2 regions of the Gilliamella sp. Nev5-1 genome follow, and region 2 is predicted to be linked to the other one. Evidence: riboswitches for the same ligand, from Rfam matches in the RefSeq annotation. Region 2 holds a riboswitch; the other holds the start of a gene.
What was found. A riboswitch is a leader RNA that binds a small molecule or an ion and turns the genes downstream of it on or off. The one in region 2 is predicted to bind preQ1.
Positions count from the first base shown of each region.

Region 1 (7,330 bases), on a different contig from region 2:
GGTTTTACCGACCCCTGTTGGTCCCAAAAATAGGAATGATCCAATTGGTTTATTAGGATCAGAAAGCCCAGCACGACTACGACGAATCGCATTAGCTACGGCAACAACCGCTTCATTTTGACCGATGACACGTTTATGTAAGGCATCTTCCATATGTAATAATTTGTCTTTTTCGCTCTCAAGCATTCTAGAAACCGGAATACCAGTCGCTTTAGACAACACTTCAGCAATTTCGTTATCAGTCACTTTGTTGCGCAATAACTTCATTGTTTTGCCTTCTAACTGTGTTGCTGAAGCAAGTTTCTTTTCGAGTTCTGGAATTTTACCGTATTGTAATTCAGACATTTTATTCAGATCACCAGCGCGGCGTGCTTGCTCTATTTCAGTACGCGCTTTTTCAAGTTCAGCTTTAATGCTTTGCGTACCCGAAACAGCCGCTTTTTCTGACTTCCATTCTTCTTCAAGTGATGCATATTCTTTTTCTTTTTCAGCAAGTTCATCATTTAGCATCTCAAGACGTTTTTTACTAGCATCGTCAGACTCTTTTTTAAGCGCTTGTTGCTCAAGTTTGAGTTGAATAATACGCCTTTCAAGTCGATCTAAAGATTCTGGTTTTGAATCCATTTGCATACGAATACTTGATGCCGCTTCATCAATTAAATCAATCGCTTTGTCAGGTAACATGCGATCAGAAATATAACGATGCGATAACGTTGCCGCAGCGACAATGGCTGGATCGGTAATTTGCACATGATGATGCAATTCGTAACGTTCTTTTAATCCTCGCAAAATAGCAATCGTATCTTCAACAGTTGGCTCGGCAACATACACTTTTTGAAAACGACGCTCTAACGCAGGATCTTTTTCAATATATTGGCGATATTCGTCTAACGTTGTTGCACCAACGCAATGTAATTCCCCTCGAGCCAATGCTGGTTTTAACATATTACCAGCATCCATTGCACCATCGCTTTTCCCTGCACCAACCATGGTATGGATTTCGTCAATAAATAATATAATACGGCCTTCTTCTTTCGCTAAATCTTTAAGTACGGCCTTTAAACGTTCTTCAAATTCGCCACGATATTTTGCACCTGCAATCAAGGCCCCCATATCTAATGATAAAACGCGTTTATTACGCAATCCTTCAGGTACTTCACGGTTAACGATACGTTGTGCTAATCCTTCAACAATAGCGGTTTTACCTACACCTGGCTCACCAATTAATACGGGATTATTTTTAGTACGACGTTGTAATACCTGAATAGTTCGACGAATTTCTTCATCACGTCCAATAACAGGATCAAGTTTGCCTTGTTCTGCCCGTTGCGTTAAATCAATGGTATATTTTTTCAACGCACCACGTTGATCTTCTGCATTAGGATCATTCACGTTATCGCTACCTCTTACTTGATTGACGGCTTGGCTAAACTTGTCTTTATTGACACCTGATTTTTTAAGAATATCACTTAGGCTCCCTTTATCTTCTAAAGCAGCTAAGATAAAGAGCTCTGATGATATATAACTATCACCATTTTTTTGCGATAATTTATCGCACAAATTAAGTGTACGGATAAACTCTTGTGATGGAATAACCTCCCCGCCCACACCCTGAACTTGCGGTAATCGATCAATCGCCTGAGTTAATTCTTGTTGTAAAATAGCTACATTTGCACCCGCTGAAGCTAACAATGGCGCTACACTGCTGCCTTCTTGATTAAGCATGGCTGATAGGACATGCACAGGCTCTATATATTGATTGTCTTTACCTAATGCCATTGACTGCGCATCAGCTAAAGCTTGTTGAAACTTGTTTGTTAATTTATCTAACCTCATCGTATTTATCTCCTGAGCAATAGATTTGAGTTAAACGTGTATACATTCAACCCATTTGCATGATATCTAAATGAGTGTCGCAACCTAAATTTCAAGAGCAAATTTAAAATATTTTTTATAAAATTTGTACAGTAAATTAGCGAGTATTTAAAAACTTAATTAGCATCAAAATCAAATTGTTTGCAATACATAAATACACTTTCAACAAGTATTGAAAGATGACAAATCAACTTTTATCCATTATATTAACGCCTTTATTTTGTTAGGCGTGCTAACCGTGGTTCGTAACCCATCCCACGTAAAAAAACTAGGAATACAACATGTTCAAAATAGCCAAAGAGTTTCAATTTGATGCTTGTCATATGCTAGATGGGCACAATAAAAAGTGTCATAACCTGCATGGTCATACTTACCGCTTATTAGTCGAAATTAGCGGTGATCTTATCGATAATGGTTCAAGTCAAGATATGGTAATGGATTATGCCGATCTAAAAATGATTGTTAAAAAGTATATTGTCGATCCTTTTGATCACGCTTACCTTTATAATCAAAATAATAGAAATGAGTGCCGTATTGCTACATTATTGCAAGAAATGGATCGCAAAGTCTTTGCCTTACCGTGCCGAACAACTGCCGAAGGGATGAGTAAATTTATTTTTGATTGCTTATCTAGATATTTGCCTGTTTCGATGATCAAATTATGGGAAACACCGACTTCATATTGTGAATATTATCGGAGCCCAAAATGATCGAATTTCGCATAGTTGAAATCTTCGAATCTTTACAAGGCGAAGGTTATAATACGGGAATGCCTGCTATTTTTATCCGCTTTGCAGGCTGTAATTTAAATTGTGCTTGGTGTGATACTAACTTTCGCCAATTTACTCGATTTACCTTAGAGGCATTAATAGCAAAAGTAAACGAATACAAAAGTAAAAACATTATTATTACAGGGGGTGAACCCACTAGGGTTAAAGCGTTACCACAGCTACTTTTGTCATTAAAAAATGCTGGTTATTTTATTGCTATTGAAAGTAACGGTCTTGGCAAAGTCGATGCGCTTATTGATTATATTGCCCTCAGCCCGAAATTTTGCTACCAGTCGCACTATCAAAAAATAGTCCAACCAACAGCCAATGAAGTGCGAATTGTTACCGAAAACCACCGTGATTTTATTGCTTTTTGCCAATATATCGAAACTCAGATACAGGCAAAACGCTATTATCTTTCACCTTGTGAAAAAGATGGTGCATTCAATATATTTGATACCATAAAACTACTGGGAAAAATTAACGAAAATCGATTAGATAATAAATGGTTATTGAATATACAAAGTCATAAACTTGCAGATATTGAATAGTGTCTATTTTTTAATCTAACTCGTTAAATATTGGAGAATGAGATTGAATAGAAAATTTTAAATAAAAAGATAATGAAAGTTAATTAGATAAGTCACTATTTGCTTAAATTAATAAAATAACTTCATTTTGTTCCATTTTTTAGTGGTTTTTGTTGGTATGAAGTGGCTTTATTTCGATTCTTTAAGCTTTGCTAGTAAAAAGGGTTATTGATAATCACCAATGCTCTCCAAACACATAATCCATAAAATAAATTTATTTTTTCGTTTAAAAATCATTCAGAAAAGCCATTGATTTTACTTGAGTTTTTTAACACCCTAAATATACTGACAAATAATCAAATAGGGTTATTTATAATAAATCATAAAGTAGAATATCGATTTTACTTAAATTTTTCACTTTTTCTTTAAGCAAAAACCATCGAGCCACTTATGCAATCAGTGACAATTATCGACTTTGTCGGTATTATATTGGTCATTTTATTATAATTAGTTAGGTTTAGTGTGAATATTCAACAATTATTAACACAACGTGTTTCGCAAGCAATGATTATGGCGGGTGCAGATAAGAACTGCGATGCGCTAATTAAGCAATCAACTAAAGTGCAATTTGGCGATTATCAAGCTAATGGCGTTATGTCAATTGCCAAAAAGCTAGGCATGCCACCTCGGGAACTTGCTCAGACAGTTTTACAACATCTTGATGTTGATGATATTGCTGAAAAAGTTGAGATTGCAGGTCCTGGGTTTATCAATATCTTTTTAAAAAATAGTTGGATTGCTGAGCAAAATGAAGTTGCTTTAAGCAGTGATAAACTTAACATTACTTTACCTGCAAAACCTCAAACCATTGTGGTTGATTATTCTGCGCCTAATGTGGCAAAAGAGATGCATGTTGGACATTTGCGCTCAACAATTATTGGCGATGCCAGTGTTCGTGTTTTATCTTTTTTAGGTCATCACGTTATCCGTGCTAACCATGTTGGAGACTGGGGCACTCAGTTTGGTATGTTAATTGCTTATCTTGAAAAAATGCAAAATGAGCATGCTAATGACATGGCGCTATCAGATTTAGAATCTTTCTATCGCGCAGCTAAAAAACATTATGACGAAGACGAAGTATTTGCCGAAAAAGCGCGTAATTATGTAGTGAAATTACAAGGTGGCGATGAATATTGTCGTGATATGTGGCGCAAGCTAGTTGATATTACCATGACGCAAAATATTGCCACTTATCAACGTTTAAATGTTACCTTATCGCTTGAAGACACCATGGGTGAAAGCATCTATAACAGCATGCTACCTAATATCGTTGCCGATTTAAAACAGAAAGGACTTGCGGTTGAAAGTGAAGGGGCGATTGTTGTTTTTCTTGATGAGTATAAAAACAAAGAAGGCGAACCAATGGGTGTTATTATCCAAAAACGTGATGGTGGCTACCTTTATGCAACGACCGATATTGCTTGCGCTAAATACCGTTACGAAACATTACATGCCGATCGTGTACTTTATTATACTGATTCCCGCCAACATCAACATTTAGAGCAAGTTTGGACAATTGTTCATAAAGCGAAGTATGTGCCTGAATCATTAAAACTAGAACACCATATGTTTGGTATGATGTTGGGTAAAGATGGCAAGCCATTTAAAACTCGCTCTGGTGATACCGTTAAATTAAATGATTTGTTAGATGAAGCGTGTGAACGTGCAACAACGTTAATTCGTAGCAAAAATCCTGAATTATCTGACAGTGAGCTTGCCCAAATAGTTGATGCTGTCGCTATTGGTGCTGTTAAATATGCCGATCTTTCAAAAAATCGTACTACCGATTATGTGTTTGATTGGGATAATATGTTGTCATTTGAAGGTAATACCGCACCTTATTTGCAATATGCTTACACTCGAGTACTGTCCATATTTAAAAAAGAAAATATTAACGAAGACAGTTTAACAGGCAAAATTAGTTTAGACACAGACAAAGAACGAGCTTTAGCAATGCGTTTAATTCAGTTTGATGAAACTATTTCAATTGTAGCTAGTGAAGGAACACCTCATGTGCTTTGTGCTTATCTTTATGAAATTGCAACGCTGTTTTCAAGCTTTTATGAAAACTGCCCTATTTTAGCAGCCGAAAGCGAAAGTTTAAAACAAAGCCGTTTAAAATTAGCCTCTTTAACAGCGAAAACACTTAAAACTGGTCTTGACATGTTGGGTATTAAGACGGTTGATAAAATGTAGTTAAGTCGCCACCTATGCTAATGCATAAGTGGCATTTTTGCTTAAATATATTACATTTTAATTTTTATAACTAAATATGATTGGATTTATTGTTCGTCATCAAAATAAGCTAATGGCTTTGTTGCTATTATTTATTGCTATCCTTGTGATTCGTTTGTATCCACATCCACCTCTTTGTGAACCACTAACTTTTTCAAAACGCTATTATGATGACAATAACCAACTCATTCGAATGACATTAGCCAAGGATGATCGGTATCGTTTATGGACACCTTTAGAGGATGTTTCACCCGATATTATTAATGGATTACTATTACACGAAGATCAGTGGTTTTATTATCATATCGGTATTAATCCATTTAGTTTAGCTAGAGCTTTTGGCGCAACCTATTTGGGTGGGGGTAACCGTCAAGGTGCATCAACCATTACCATGCAGTTAGCACGAATGCGTTGGCAGTTAAATACTAAAAATATTGGCGGTAAATTGCATCAAATTGCCCGAGCGATACAATTAGAGTTGATGTATTCTAAGCATGATATTTTAGAGGCTTATTTAAATTATGCGCCTTTCGGGCGCAATATTGAGAGTATTGGTGCAGCATCGTTAATCTATTTTAATAAGCCGCCATTGCAAGTGAATTTACCTGAAGCATTAACGCTAGTGGTTCTACCTCAATCTCCAACATACCGTATTGATCGTAAAACGGGATTTGCAGGTAAAGCATTAGTAAAAGCCAGAAATCAATTATTTGAACGCTGGCAAGAAAAATATGATGTAGATAGCAATATTGCCGCTCTTTTTTTGCAAAAATTAGTTTTACGTCAACCTGAACAAATGCCTTTTGGTGCGCCTCATTTTGTTAATCAGATAATTCAACAACACCATAGCGATGCTCAAGAAGTTAAAACGACGTTAGATAGTAATTTGCAAAAAATCATTAGTCGGCAAGTTAATTTGTTTATTGAACGAAGCCGTTTAAAAAACATTAATAATGCATCGGTGATTTTGGTTGATACACAAACCATGCAGGTTAAGGCGCTGTTAGGATCGGCAAATTACTTTGGTAATTCTATTCAAGGTCAAGTTAACGGCACGCTTGCCAAACGCTCACCTGGCTCTACACTTAAACCGTTTATTTATGCGCTAGGCATTGATCAAGGCGTTTTGCATCCTCGTACTATTCTAAAGGATGTTGCCACCGATTTTGGGGCATATACTCCTGAAAATTTTGATCGTAACTTTCGTGGTCCTATCTCAGCAACCGATGCATTAATTCATAGCCGTAATATACCTGCAGTAACGGTTGCTTCTAAATTACATAATCCCTCTTTTTATCAATTCTTAGTTAATGCCCACATTCAAAAACTTGCTGATGAATCACATTATGGTTTATCTCTAGTTCTCGGCGGCGGTGAAATTAGTGCGCAAGAATTAGTTGGACTGTATGCCATGTTAGCTAATGAAGGGCGTTGGCAACCATTAAAATTTACGGAACCAACGATATTACCCAAGCCACAACATACGTTACCCGAACCGCAACAATTGTTAAGCCCTCAAGCGGCATTTATGACAATTGATATGCTGAAACAAAATACTCGCCCACAAGATGTTCTTAGTAAAATGCAAAATAAAATAATTCCTGTTGCATGGAAGACGGGTACATCATGGGGATTTCGTGATGCTTGGACAGCAGGAACTTTTGGCCATTACGCTATGGTCGTTTGGCTTGGTAATTTTGATGGTAGTGGCAATAATGCTTTTGTAGGTGTAGATGCTGCTACGCCACTTTTTTTTAATATTGTTGATAGTATAAATGCTTATTATCCTAACTTGCATAAACCGAATCGCCCATTACCGCCTAATTTAAAGCGTATTGATATTTGCCTAACCAGTGGTAA
Region 1 is NZ_LZHO01000089.1:104,248-111,577, forward strand. It holds gene clpB (ATP-dependent chaperone ClpB) at 1-1,836, opposite strand, end outside; PreQ1 riboswitch class I at 2,108-2,153, shown strand; gene queD (6-carboxytetrahydropterin synthase QueD) at 2,157-2,585, shown strand; gene A9G41_RS12880 (7-carboxy-7-deazaguanine synthase QueE) at 2,582-3,196, shown strand; gene argS (arginine--tRNA ligase) at 3,698-5,431, shown strand; gene pbpC (penicillin-binding protein 1C) at 5,508-7,330, shown strand, end outside.
Region 1: it holds a riboswitch for preQ1, as region 2 does, so the genes downstream of both, queD (6-carboxytetrahydropterin synthase QueD) here and queF (preQ(1) synthase) in region 2, are expected to answer to the same signal.

Region 2 (7,330 bases):
CAGGCATTTTTTCAGTTGGCCAAATTGTTTGGCTTGCATAACGTGTAATAGGGCGTCCACCAGAATCAAGCAAACTTGCTTGTAAAATAACTTTAATTGGAGAGCTTAATTTACCCCAATCGCTAGTATCAATGCCAACTTGTGCAATCCCATTTTTATCCAGAACCATGTCAATATTATCAAGTTGGCGATCAAGATTATCATCAGTCACACGTCCAATTTTATAATTGGCTAAGTTAGCAATTGAATCTGCTTTTTTGAGATAAACATGACCTTCTAAGTTATTACCTATTGCTGGAGCACCATAAAGATACCAACCTTTAACATTAAAACTAACATTCTTATCCAAGATAACCGGCTTGTCTGATGTGGTTGTAATTTCCATTGCCATGCGTTCTGGCAAAAATTCTTCCACATGAAACCCGGCATAACGGTAGTTATCATCACCTAGATTAAAACGAAAAGCCCATTTACCTGTTGCTGCATTAGCAGGAATAACATATTGCCACTGATATAAGCCATTTGAGTCAGCTTTAGCATTGATAGTAAAATTTTCAACAATTTGATTATCAGGTAACATAACATCAACCACAATAGGTTGGGTTGGCAATGGCTTACCATTAGCATCACGTAAAAGCGCATTAAAATAAACCGTTTCTTGAGGGCGATATAAATCACGAGCGCCAAAAACAAATAGCTGTTTTTGATAAAAAGCCGAACCGACTAAGTTATACTTGCTTAAATTTAATGCATTACGATCTAAATTTACAAAAGAAATTTGTTGCCCTTTATTTGCGGTAAGTAAAGCATAATCCATACCTTTTGGTAAGGTTACTTCAGCATAACCGTCTGCATCAGTTTTAGCTAAAATGGTGGAACAGTTTTTATTGCTCTCTCGAATGATTTTATTACATAAAATCAATATGTCAACGTCGCCAAGAGGCTGACCATTGTCTAGTGCATGCGTAAGCACTGATAATTTACCATTTTCATACGCATGAACAGCAATACCAATATTGCTAATCGAAAATAGTGATGTAGGGTTGGAATAATTGTAAGTTCCCGCTTGATTCATAACGGCAAAATAAATACCTTCTTGCTGTAATTGAGAAATTGAGGATAAGTCAAGCAATACCGTTTCTTGAAAATTACGTTTAGGGTTAAGATCAAAGCGAGATGAATAAACTAAATCAGCAAATTTATTGATATTATTTGAGTTCCAACTTGTTATTTGATTAATAAACCCATAATCAGAAATAAAATCCGATAAATGTTCAGGTTTAATTTTAAAGAAGTTAACATCAATTTTATTAACATTAAGCGTAGTAATCGGTAAACCACTCATTGATTTGCTAGGCAATAAAACACCACTATTGGCAAAACCAACAAACGGCTGGCGATCTTGAGTTTTAAATTCGGTTTGGTAGACTTCTTTTAAGCTGTTGCCATTAATTGCAACTAACATTTTATCGATAGTGAGCTCTAATTCACGGTTGGGTTCAAGGTATCGATGTCTTAATTCGAGTCCATTATCCGACAGCTCCCAAGCTCCATCAACATTACCCATTTTTTTATCAACTAGACGAAGCAAATTAGAAAAATTAAGATTAGGATTTAAAGGAACAGAAAAGGTTATAATCAACGTGCTAGAACCATCCAGAATGGTTTCGGAACTATCAATGACCGTTAAGGCCTTACCATGATATTTTTCGATTAATTCTGGTGTGGGATTAAAAACCGTTGTTGGTGATTCATCTTGCGCTATTTTATTATTTTCATTAGGCTCACCAATTTTGGTCGTGTTGCTGTTATCAATAACTTCTGTTGCTAATTGCGGTGATGATTGCTCTGCATTTGCTGTTTGTTCTGTTTCTTTATTGTCACACCCCGCTAAAGCTAACAATAGGCTAAATATAGCTAAATGTTTTACTAATGCCATACTTTGTCCACCTCCCACCTCATATTTTATTATTATTGATATTGATTATATTTTATAACATATATTATGCACAGTTCTTCGCTTTTTAGCAAAACGTGTAACAACAGATTGAGCAATTTTATTGCAAATACTGAAAATAAAAACTTCAATAAAATCAATAACTTTTCTGAACGTTTTTTATAGTCTTTATTGTATGCATTGAAAATAGAATTAAAACTCATCAAAAATAATTAATGAGTTTTAGTTTATTAAGATAAGTCAGTGAAATTTAGGTTATAACGATTAATTAGTTTTGGAGACAAACATTAATTTTTTTAGGATAAAATTTAAAATCACACCATAAAGAGGCAAAAAGAATAAGCCACAAATGATAATTTTAAAACTGTAATCCATTAAAGAAATTTCGACCCAATGATTTGCCATAAATTCATCGCTACTTTGATAAAAGGCAATAGCAAAAAAGACAATAGTATCAATACCATTCCCAAAGATAGCCGATGCTGTTGGTGCAACCCACCACGATTTATTTTTTCTTAAATAGTTAAAGACAGTAATATCCATCAATTGTCCAACTAAATAAGCTGCAAAACTAGCTAATGCAATTCGAAAAACAAAACTATTAAATTCCGTCAATGCCGATAAACCAACCCAATGTGTTTCAAAAAATAGTACGGAAATCACATATGAAAATAGCAATGCGGGGAGCATCACCACAAAAATTATCTTCCTAGCTAAACTCGCTCCAAATACCCGAATAGTTAAATCAGTGGTAAGAAAGATAAATGGAAAAGTAAACGCCCCCCAAGTGGTTTGAAAACCAAAAATATCAAATGGAATTTGTACTAAATAATTGCTGGAAGCGATAACCAAAATATGAAAAAACGAAAGCCAGCTTAGAGCCTTGATTTGCTGTGCGTGAGTAAATTGGTTTATATGTTCTGAATTAGCGTTCAGGTGCATAAATTTGTCCTTTTTAATGGGGTAAGTGAACCCAGTGTTTCAATTAATTTGAATGATTAAGGTATTCTGTTAATCCTTTATCTCGAAGAATACAGCTCGGGCATTTGCCGCATCCACCATCAACTCCGTAATAACAAGTATGAGTATGGTCACGGACATAACCCAAATAACCCAGTTTATCAGCCATTTCCCATGTTTGAGCTTTAGTCAAATACATCAAAGGGGTGATAAGATTGAAATTATAATCCATAGCAAGATTCATCGATACATTCATTGATTTAATAAAAATATCACGACAATCAGGGTAGCCACTAAAATCGGTTTCACAAACGCCAATAATAATGTCACTAATACCGTGTTGCTTGGCATGACAACCAGCTAAAAGCAAAAACAGCATATTACGTCCATCCACAAAAGTATTAGGGTAATCGCCTTCTTTGGCTGCGGTGATTTTTTGTGAATCATCAATCAAAGCATTATTGGTCGTCTGTTTAATCACCGAGGTATCCACTACTGTTTGCTTAACGCCAAGATCTTCAGCAATCCACTTGGCTTTTTCAAGCTCAATAGCATGACGTTGACCATATTGAAAGCTGATGGTTTCGACGTTTTCACGACCATAATCAGTAATGGCTTGCAGTAAACAGGTAGTAGAATCCTGCCCACCAGAAAATATCACTAGTGCTTTACGAGTTTGCATTGAGAGTTTCCTGTTAGGGTAAATTGAATTAGCGATTATCGACTTTTTCAGGATAAAGATCGTGATTAGCCAAACGGCTCATCGCTATTTGTTCCCAATTAGTGCCGGCTTTACCATAATTTGCATAAGGATCGATAGAGATTCCACCGCGAGGGGTAAATTTTCCCCAGACTTCAATATATTTAGGATCCATTAGTTTAATAAGATCTTTCATAATAATATTGATGCAATCTTCGTGGTAATCACCATGATTACGAAAGCTAAATAGATATAGCTTGAGTGACTTACTTTCAACCATTTTAATATTAGGTACGTATGAAATATAAATCGTCGCAAAATCAGGTTGCCCAGTGATAGGACAAAGACTAGTAAATTCTGGGCAATTAAACTTAACAAAATAATCGTTAGTTGGGTGTTTATTATCGAACGTTTCGAGTATTTCAGGACAATAGGTTGTAGGATAGCGAACAGATTGATCGCCAAGTAGTGTAACTTTATTCATAATTTTCCTTAGTTTTTTAGCGTGGGAGGTTCACGAACCACGTAACAAAGCGCACACCATACTCTTTTTAAATAAAAAAGTCTAGTTATAAGCGCTTTATCCTAACTTAGATGATTGAAAATATAAATATAATAACCCACATGGAGCAAGCACCCAACTAAAAGCAAAGCATATTACCATTGTAAAGAATTTAGTAACGAGCCATGTTTCTGTACTTACAATGAAAGTATTATCACCAACGATATAACTAATAACATTTTCATAAACAAATCGAGAATATGGATATAAACCCCATAATATTAAAAGAGCTATCACTGTATATATGCTTTCAGGCATTTTAAATTTGAAGATCAGGGTACATAAAGGAGGAAGAGTAATTATAAAACTAAATAAATATTGTCGTATTAAATACCTTGCCGATAAACCGCCGAATGTTTTCTTCCAAAAGCTAGCCATTAAAATAACCTTATCCATTGTATTGAAAATGCTGAATATTTTATATTCTATTTTCATATATGTAAATATATTGAACATATTCAACGCTAAATCAGTGACAGTAAATAAGGTGTTAATTATGCTTGAATTCACATCCTTATTTAGCTTGAATTTCTTTATAAAATTCAGCTAATTTAGTTTTAGCTTCTCTCAACTCTTTTTGAGCTTCACTTAATTTTAGCTTTTGTTTAGCTATTTTTTGGGAGTCTCTTTTTGCTTGCGCTTTAGCTAAAGCTTGCTCTTTTTCGGCAACTTTTTTAGTCTTTTCAATTACTTTTTCGGTGTATTTAGCTTTTAAATCATCATCATTACAATATGTATTGATATCATGTAATGCTTTTTCAAGCCCTTGAGCTTGGTGCAAGTTACCCGCCTTTTTTGCCTTATCAATTTGTTTTTCCATAATGTGTTTTTTGCTAAAACAAGTTACACCTTGATATTCGTCATGATTTGCTGCATAAATATTAGGTATAAAAGCGATAGCTGTTAATACTAAAAAAATTAACTTACAAATTGATCTTATTGTTAATTTCATATCGATCTTCTTCCCCTTTTTAAATTATTTTCTTAATTGAACACAATCAACTTTATGATCTTTGCCTTTAGTTAGGATAAGGCTGGCTCTTTCCCTTGTTGGTAGGATGTTTTCTATTAAATTCAATTCATTAATTTCATGCCAAAGACGGTTTGCGATGTTAAGCGCTTCTTGCTCTGGCAATTTTGAGTAATGATTAAAATAAGAATTGGGATCGCTAAATGCTCCTGCTCTAAATTTTAAAAAACGATTGACATACCAATTGTGTAGCAACGAAACATCGGCATCAACATAAATTGAGAAATCAACATAATCAGAAACAAAAACACGATTATTGGCTTGTGCATAATTTACAGCGCCTTGTAACACATTTAATCCCTCAAGAATTAAAATATCAGGGCTATCGAGAATAATTTGTTCATTTTGAACAATATCATAAACTAAATGAGAATAAACGGGGGCTTTAACCTGTGCTTGGCCAGACTTAATATCAGCAACAAAATTGATCAGTTTTTTAATATCATAAGATTGCGGAAAGCCTTTTTTATTCATTATTCCACGTTCTTCAAGGCATTTATTGGGGTATAAAAAACCATCAGTTGTCACCAAAGCCACTTTGCGATGCTCAGGCCAACGAGATAATAATGCTTGCAATACACGAGCTGTAGTACTTTTCCCCACAGCAACGCTTCCTGCTATACCAATGATATAAGGAATTTTTTGGCTTTTGCCTAAAAATTTAGATAAAACAGCCTGCCGACTAAAACTATTACTAATGTAATAATTAAGCAATCTGGATAAAGGTAGATAGATATCACTTACTTCATCCATTGACAGATCTTCATTAATGCCTTGTAGAGAGACTAACTCGTCACAAGTTAATGTCATTGGCTCTGCATTACGTAAGCTAGCCCACTCTTTACGACTAAATTGCATATAAGGGCTTAAATGATTGTTCATGTTTTATGTTTCTCTATTGCAATTAATTCTCAAATAGTTGGCTCAGATTATACATAAATCTCATTTTTTACAATCACAAATTAGCATTGATGCTTCATCATAGCTATCTGGTCAAGTTACTGTTAAAATACTAGCTAAATCTTTAACTCTGGTATTAAATTGAGATTGTATGTTAAAAAATAAATCGAAACAAAAAACTAAGAAAAGCCGTCAAGAGATCAATGAAGAATCTCGTGAACTAAAGCGTAAACGCAAACATAAAGGTTTGCCAAGTGGTTCCCGCTTTAATAATCAAGAAAATAACAAGAATAAAAATTCGACAAAAACAGTCAAAGATCCACGTGTGGGTAGCAAAAAGCCCATTTCCTTAATTACGGAAACTTCAAGTAATGTCACACAAGCTAAACAACCTACTAAACCAACTAAAATGGTTTTATCATCAAATTTATCTCCACAACAAGAGTTAGAACAACTAGAAAATGATCCAAAATTAGATAAGTTACTGGATTTAGTCGAGCAAAATAGCAAACTAACTAAAGAGCAACAAACTTATCTTGATAGTAAATTAAATCGAATTGATGAGTTAATGCAACAGCTCGGTTATACTGACGACGATTTTGATGATATTGAAGATCAAGACGACAAGAAAGAAGATATTGTTAGTTTGTTAAAACGAAACTAATGGTAGGAAAATATAATTAATACTCATGATTGTATATTTCTGATATGCGAGCTGGAATGCCATTGTAATAGTTAAGTTTCGGCTCGTGATTTAATGTCACAACCTTTATTTTTTATGCCTCTAATTAATAACTTAAAAGCGAGCGAATCATAATGCCAATATTAATTATGCTAAGTTTATATTTTGGGTTATTAATTTGCACATTGTTATATTTAAATAAAACCAATCAAATAAAAATTAAAACAAAAATTAGAAATCATCGAAAACTGATAAGAAAATTCGATAAAAATAACAGCACTAAACAGAGATTTAAACGGAAGTAACAGCATGACTGATATGCAATTATGGGATCAGGGGTTAATTGAAAAATATAACTATTCTGGTCCAAGATATACCTCTTATCCTACTGCACTTGAATTTAATGAAGATTTTAGCAAACAGGACTTTTTATCGGCCGCCACACGTTATCCTACAAAGCCATTATCGCTTTATGTACATATCCCGTTTTGCCATAAACTTTGTTACTTTTGTGGTTGTAATAAACTCATTACTCGCCA
Region 2 is NZ_LZHO01000077.1:50,629-57,958, reverse strand. It holds gene A9G41_RS10530 (alpha-2-macroglobulin family protein) at 1-1,939, opposite strand, end outside; gene A9G41_RS10525 (7-cyano-7-deazaguanine/7-aminomethyl-7-deazaguanine transporter) at 2,222-2,872, opposite strand; gene queC (7-cyano-7-deazaguanine synthase QueC) at 2,943-3,599, opposite strand; gene queF (preQ(1) synthase) at 3,628-4,101, opposite strand; PreQ1 riboswitch class I at 4,104-4,148, opposite strand; gene A9G41_RS10505 (DUF1090 domain-containing protein) at 4,694-5,131, opposite strand; gene coaA (type I pantothenate kinase) at 5,156-6,091, opposite strand; gene yihI (Der GTPase-activating protein YihI) at 6,261-6,773, shown strand; gene hemN (oxygen-independent coproporphyrinogen III oxidase) at 7,101-7,330, shown strand, end outside.